Regions from separate parts of the Frigoribacterium sp. CFBP 13605 genome, predicted to be linked through region 1. Evidence: predicted binding sites of a transcription regulator. Region 1 holds the regulator's gene; the other holds the start of a gene.
What was found. Region 1 encodes LexA, which represses DNA repair genes until DNA is damaged. Its sites were predicted from a motif close to TCGAACANNTGTTCGA; they were not measured.
Positions count from the first base shown of each region.

Region 2: the regulator LexA is predicted to act here: its motif matches at 1,472-1,487, upstream of IFT36_RS06740 (DNA polymerase III subunit alpha).

Region 1 covers NZ_JACYNS010000009.1:33,553-37,017, forward strand. Annotated here, with positions in the region: gene hflX (GTPase HflX) at 1-1,533, shown strand, start outside; gene lexA (transcriptional repressor LexA) at 1,630-2,343, opposite strand; gene IFT36_RS04295 (hypothetical protein) at 2,616-2,984, shown strand; gene IFT36_RS04300 (histidinol-phosphate transaminase) at 3,086-3,465, shown strand, end outside.
Region 2 covers NZ_JACYNS010000020.1:15,520-18,984, reverse strand. Annotated here, with positions in the region: gene IFT36_RS06740 (DNA polymerase III subunit alpha) at 1-1,432, opposite strand, end outside; gene IFT36_RS06735 (FUSC family protein) at 1,565-2,878, shown strand; gene IFT36_RS06730 (glucose-6-phosphate dehydrogenase) at 3,079-3,465, shown strand, end outside.

The DNA of each region.
Region 1 (3,465 bases):
ACGACCCCGCTCGATCCGGAGCGGAACGACCAGCCCGACGACGTCGTCGCGCGCGTGCTCGATCGTGCGGCCCAGAGGGCATCCGGCTACACCGTGTTCTCGCCGGCTCAGGCCATCCAGACCCGCTCGTTGCACCACGACGGCGACTCCGACGGCGATCAGTCCGAGCGCGACGACCGCCAGGCCCTCCGCCGCGTAGCGGGCCTGTCGACCGAACTGCAGGACGTCACCGAGGTCGAGTACCGGCAGTTGCGCCTCGAGAACGTCGTCCTGATCGGCGTCTACTCGCAGGGGTCGATGGCGGACGCCGAGAACTCCCTCCGTGAACTCGCTGCCCTGGCCGAGACGGCGGGGGCGGTCGTGCTCGACGGACTGCTGCAGCGACGGCCGAACCCGGACCCGAGCACCTACCTGGGCAAGGGCAAGGCCGAAGAACTGCGGGGAACGGTCGCGGCCCTCGGCGCCGACACCGTCATCGCCGACACCGAACTGGCCCCCAGCCAGCGACGCGCCCTCGAGGACGTGGTCAAGGTCAAGGTGATCGACCGCACGGCGGTCATCCTCGACATCTTCAGCCAGCACGCCAAGAGCCGGGAGGGCAAGGCGCAGGTCGAACTGGCCCAGCTCGAGTACCTCCTGCCCCGTCTCCGCGGTTGGGGCGAGTCGATGTCCCGCCAGGCCGGTGGACAAGTCGGAGGCGCGGGTGCCGGAATGGGCAGCCGCGGGCCCGGTGAGACCAAGATCGAGCTCGACCGGCGCCGCATCCACACCCGCATGGCCCGGCTCCGCAAGCAGATCAAAGAGATGAAGCCTGCCCGCGACGCCAAGCGGGCCAACCGTGACCGCAACGAGGTGCCCACCGTCGCCATCGCCGGATACACGAACGCCGGGAAGTCCAGCCTCCTGAACCGGTTGACGAGCGCGGGCGTCCTCGTCGAGAACGCGCTGTTCGCGACCCTGGACGCGACGGTCCGCAAGAGCGTGACGGCCGACGGTCGTCCCTTCACGTACGCCGACACCGTCGGATTCGTCCGGAACCTCCCTCACCAGCTGGTCGAGGCATTCCGATCGACGCTCGAGGAGGTCGAGGCGTCCGACGTCATCGTGCACGTCGTCGACGGGTCGCACCCCGACCCCGCCGCCCAGCTCGCCACCGTCCGAGACGTCATCGCCGAGGTCGACGGTCGCGACATCGCCGAGATCGTCGTCTACAACAAGAGCGACCTCGTCGACGACGACCAGCGTCTCGTCCTGCTCGGGCTCGAGCCGACGGCGGTCTTCGTCTCGGCACGGACGGGTGAGGGCATCGACGAGCTGCTGGCCCGCATCGCAGCCGTCCTGCCCGAACCCGAGATCGAGCTCGACCTGTTGGTGCCGTACGACCGCGGCGACGTCGTCTCCCACCTCCACGACTCGGGCCGCATCGTCAGCACGGACTACGAAGAAGAGGGCACCCGCGTCCACGCGCGTGTCTACCCGAGTGACGTCGCCGGGCTCACGCCCTACGTGGCTCCCGTGGGCGTGGGGCGCTGACGCCGAGCCGCACGTCCTCGAACGACGAAGCGCCGACCACCTGTGGTGGTCGGCGCTTCGTCGTTCGCGGGGCGGGTCGCCACCGTCGAGAAGAGATCAGACGGAGCGCAACACGGCGACGACCTTGCCGACGATCTGCGCATGGTCGCCGACGATTGGTTCGAACGCGCTGTTCCGGGGAAGCAGCCAGGTGTGGCCGTCTCGCTGGCGGAACACCTTGACGGTCGCTTCGTCGTCGAGCATGGCCGCGACGATGTCGCCGTTCTCGGCGTCCTGCTGCTGCCGCACGACGACCCAGTCCCCGTCGCAGATGGCCGCGTCGATCATCGAGTCGCCGACCACCCGCAACATGAACAGTTCGCCCTTGCCGACGAGTTGACGCGGCAGGGGCATCACGTCCTCGATTTGCTGCTCGGCCGTGATGGGGATGCCGGCGGCGATCCGTCCGACCATGGGGACGTGAGCAGTGTCGCCGTCGTCACTCGTCGTGAAGACGGTGGCCGGGGCGACCGCCGGCGCCGTCGCGTCCACGAGGACCTCGAGGGCTCGGGGTCGGTTCGGGTCACGGCGGATCTTGCCGGCGAGTTCGAGCTGGTTCAGCTGGTGCGTGACGCTCGACAGGGACTTGAGGCCGACGGCGTCGCCGATCTCGCGCATGCTCGGGGGATACCCGCGGTGTCCGATGCTCTCGGTGATCGCGGCGAGGATCGACGCCTGCTTCGCCGTCAACTCCTTGCGGGGGAGGACGCCCGGATCGAGCTGACGGGGGGCGTCGGTGGCCGCCTGCGGGGTGCGCTTCGGGTCGCTCATGGGTCTCCTGCCGTCGATGTCGGTGGTCCCTGTTTGACTCCTACCACCGATCGAAACCGTATCCGATCGGGCGGTGTCGACAAAACACATGTTCGAGTGTGTCGCGTTGTCGCTTCCCGATCCACAGCGATTCCGTCCCGTGATACTCGTCGCGGGGGTTGAAAGCCTCGGCAATCGAATGTATGTTCGGAACACGTCTTCGTGCCCGGCATTCCCGGCCGAGTGCCGGGCACGAACTCGTCCCCTGTCTTCCACGGTGAAAGGACCACCTCATGAGCGTCACCTCAGCATCAGCAGTTGCGTCCCCCGTCGACTCGACCCGAGTCGTGCGCACGCGTCTGCGCATCACCCGGCGGGGCCGCGCGGTCGTCGCCGCGCTCGTCGCGGTCCCGCTCGTCGTCGTGGCGGGTGCGCTCGTCCTCAACGGTGGCGGCGCCGTCGCGTCCGACACGACGGGTCGCGCGGACTTCCAGCACGTGACCGTCGACGGCGGCGAGACGCTCTGGCAGGTCGCGTCCGAGATCGACCCCGACGCCGATCCTCGCGACGTCATCGCCGACCTCGTCTCGCTCAACAACCTGCCGAGCGCCGAGGTCTCCGCCGGGCAGAGCCTCGCCGTCCCCGCTCAGTACGCTCGCTGAACTGCCGTCGCCGACGAGGCGGGTGGTCCGGTCCACGGTCATCGTGTTCGTTCGGTGGCGACCGACCCGACACACCGTCGGCCCGCCCGTACGATGGTGGAGTGTCCTTCAGTCTCGACGACCTGCCCATCCGTGACGACCTCCGGGGGCTGACGCCCTACGGTGCTCCCCAGAAAAAGGTCCCGGTCGCTCTCAACGTCAACGAGAACACGCATCCCATCCCCGAGGACGTCGCACGCGACATCGTCGAGTCGGTGGCCCGGGCGGTCCTCGACGTCAACAGGTACCCCGATCGTGAGTTCACGACGCTGCGCGACTCGCTGGCGGCCTACCTCGGGCACGATCTGACCCGCGACAACATCTGGGCGGCGAACGGCTCCAACGAGGTCATCCAGCAGCTCCTCCAGGCCTTCGGAGGCCCGGGCCGCTCCGTCCTGGGGTTCCCCCCCACGTATTCGATGCACTCGATCATCGCCACGGG
Region 2 (3,465 bases), on a different contig from region 1:
CGCGTCCGCGGTAGGTGGACTGCATCGACATGAGCGTGACCCGGTTGCTGCCGTACCGGTCGAAGATCGCCCGGTAGACCTCGTGCCGCCGCGCCGCCTCGACGTCGATGTCGATGTCGGGCAGGGTCTCGCGCTTGTTGCCGAGGAACCGTTCGAACAGCAGGTCGTGCTCGATCGGGTCGACGTTCGAGATGCGCAGCAGGTAGGTGACGAGGCTGCCCGCCCCCGATCCCCGCGCCGCGTTGCGCACCCGCAGGTCGCGCATCAGTGCGGAGACGTCGGCCACGGTGAGGAAGTACCCGGCGAAGCCGAACCCGGTGATGATGCCGAGTTCGTAGCGCATGCGGTCCTCGACCTTGTCGCGCAGGGCACGGTCGGCGTCGCCGAAGCGTTCGGTGACGCCGGCCTGGGCCTGCCGGAACAGCGCCTGGTCGGGGTCGCCGTCGACGCCGATCGCACTGAGCTCCGGCACCTTCGGGCGGCCCCAGCCGAGGTCGGCGACGGGGTCGAGTCGGCACCGGTCGGCCAGGCGTTCGGTGGCTGCGAGCATCTCGTCGCCGACGCTGCGGGGCAACGACGAGGCGTCGCTCACCAGACGGGCCAGTCGGCGCATGTCGGCGGGGCGTTTGAGGTAGGCCTGGGCGTTCGGTTGGGGCCGGAACGAGCCGAGGGCGGCCAGGTGCCCTGCCGAGTCGAGCACGTCGGCCGTGACGGCCTCGTCGGGATCGAGGTACCGCACGGCGTTCGTGAGCACGGCCGGCACCCCGACGTGGTCGGCCAACTCGAGCATGCGGGCGGCGTGCCGGATGCTGCGGCTCTCGCCCGGCTCGGTCAGGTGGCAGACCACCTCGACCACCACGCCGCCCGGCAGCGTCGCCGCCCAGTCGGCGAGCGACGCCGCGGCCTCGCTGTGACGCCCCGCCTGGACCAGCCGGCCCACGTCGGAGTCGGGCCCCAGCAGCACGGTCGCCGCCGGCTCGGTCTCGCCCTGGACGAAGCCCCTCACCCGGGACCGGGCGATGGTCGCCACGCTGTTGGCACTGCCGCTGGCGCGGCGGGTGGCCCGACCGTGGGACGCGCTGATCAGCCGGCACAGCGCCGCCCACCCCGCCTTCGCCGGCCCGCCGCCCCGCGCCCCGTGCGCCAGCACCACGATGCGGTCGACCCCGCCGACGGCCCCGCCTCCGACGGCACCACCGTCCACGAACCCCTCGCGGTCGTCCCGGCAGCCCAGCTCGACCCCGACGATCGGGTCGACGCCCGCCGTCCGGCAGGCCCCGACGTGCCGGATCGCCCCGTACAGCCCGTCCCGGTCGGTGATCGCCGCCGCGTCGGCACCCGCCGCGACGGCGGCGTCGACGAGCGCCTTCGGGTGCGCCGTGCCGTGGTGGGCGCTGAACGCCGACGCGACGCGCAGGTGGGTGAAGCTCATGGTCGGTACCTCGGGCTGCTGAACCCCCGGCCGGGTCGTTCGAACAGGTGTTCGACCAGTGTACGTCGCTCCGATCGGCCGTCGCACCCCGTGGCCCGTCCCTCGGGTCCCACGGCCTGTCATCATCGGGGCATGTCCGATCGACGCCCCACCCCGACCGATCGAGGCCCCGCCTCGCCCGATCGACGGTCCGCCCTGCGTCGCGACGCCCGCACCGCGACCCACTGGACCCGCGTCCTGCTGGCCCAACCGCGCCTCCTGCTCGCCGTGAAGACGGCCCTCGCCGCGGCCCTCGCCTACTGGATCGCGCCGCAGGTGCCCGGCGTCGCCGCCGACTACCCGTACTACGCGCCGCTCGGCGCCGTGATCGCGATGTACCCGACCATCAAGAGCTCGCTGCGACAGGGGTTCCAGGTGCTGGTCGGCGTGGTCGTCGGCATCGCCCTCGCCACGGCGGTCTTCTCGCTGCAGGACGGTCGGCCCGGCGTGTTGGCGGTGGCGCTCGTCGTCGGGGTCGGCGTGCTCGTGGCCGGCATCCGCTGGCTCGGCGCCGGTCGTGACTGGGTGCTCACGGCCGGGTTGTTCGTGCTGCTGCTCGGCGGCGCGAACGCCGAGGCCTACTCGCTGGGCTACATCGTGCAGATCGGCGTCGGCGTCGTCGTCGGCGTCGTCGTCAACCTGGTGCTCGTGCCGCCGCTCTACGCCTCGCGCGCCGAGGAGCGCCTCCTCCGGGTGAAGGACTCGCTGGCCGACCGGGCCGACGAGGTCGCCGGCGTGTTCGAGACCCCCTGGCCCCTCGAGGACGACGAATGGGAGCGTCGCGTGGGCGTCCTGCCGAGCACCCTCCGCCGCGTCCGCGAGACCGTCGCGTACGCGGACGAGTCCCGTCGCATGAACCCGCGGTGGTTGCTCCGCCGCCGCGACCTCGGCCAGGAGTACGCGGATCTCGCCACGTACGAGCGCGTCTCGTTCCACCTGCAGGACGTCGCCGAGGTCTCGGGCATCCTCGGTCGCCGGATCGGCCGGCAGATCGGCATGCCCGACGACCTCGCGCCCGACGTCGCCCACGCCGTGCACGGCGTCGCCACCGTCATCCGACGCCACGGGGCCGACGACGTCGACGCGTTCACCGACGCCCGGCGACGCGTCGCCGACCTCTGGGACGCCGTCGACCGCCACCGGGACCGCCCGACCACGGACACGAGCGGCGGCGTCTCGATCGCCGTCTCGCTCGGACGCATCATCGCCGCGCTCGACCCCGACGACACCACCGCGCCCCGCCCCGAGGACGACGCCGCCGAGGAGGGGCGCGCGGCCGACGACGACGACACCGGCGGCCGGGTGGGCGGCACCGACAGCACGGGGCCGGTCGACGACGACAGCGCACCCCGCGACACCGCACCGCACGACACCGTGCAGGACGGCGAGGCCGACGACGGTCGCTGACCCCGATACGGCGCTCACCCTCCGGGAGCAGTACGGTTGACCGGGCACCGGCGCCGAGACGCGACCCGTGCCCTCCGCGGCCGGGGCGGTCGACGGGAATGTCCGTCCCCCCTGTGCGTTGACACCCGTGGCCCCGAGAACCCCCGCCGCCTGATCGACCAGCGACGACACGATCGTCGCCCTCCCACGAAAGCTGCACTGTGACAGACACCACCACCCTCATCATCCTCGGAGCCAGCGGAGACCTCACCGAGCGTCTGCTGCTCCCCGGCCTCGCGAGCCTGCTCAAGAGCGACCGCGGCGTCGACGTCCAGCTCATCGGCACCGGCCGCAGCGAGCGCAGCCCCGAAGAGTGGGACGACGTCGTGAAGACCGCCTTCAACGGCGACGCCGGCAGCGACCTCGCCAAGAAGACGCTGGCGTCGAGCCGGTACCTCCAGGGCGACCCGACCACGGTCGAGCACCTGAAGGCCCTGTTCGAGGCCAGCGAGGGCACGCCGGTCATGTACTTCGCCCTGCCTCCCGCCATCAGCACCAAGGTGATCCAGGCGCTCGCCGAGATCGACCTGCCCGACGGCCTGCGCCTC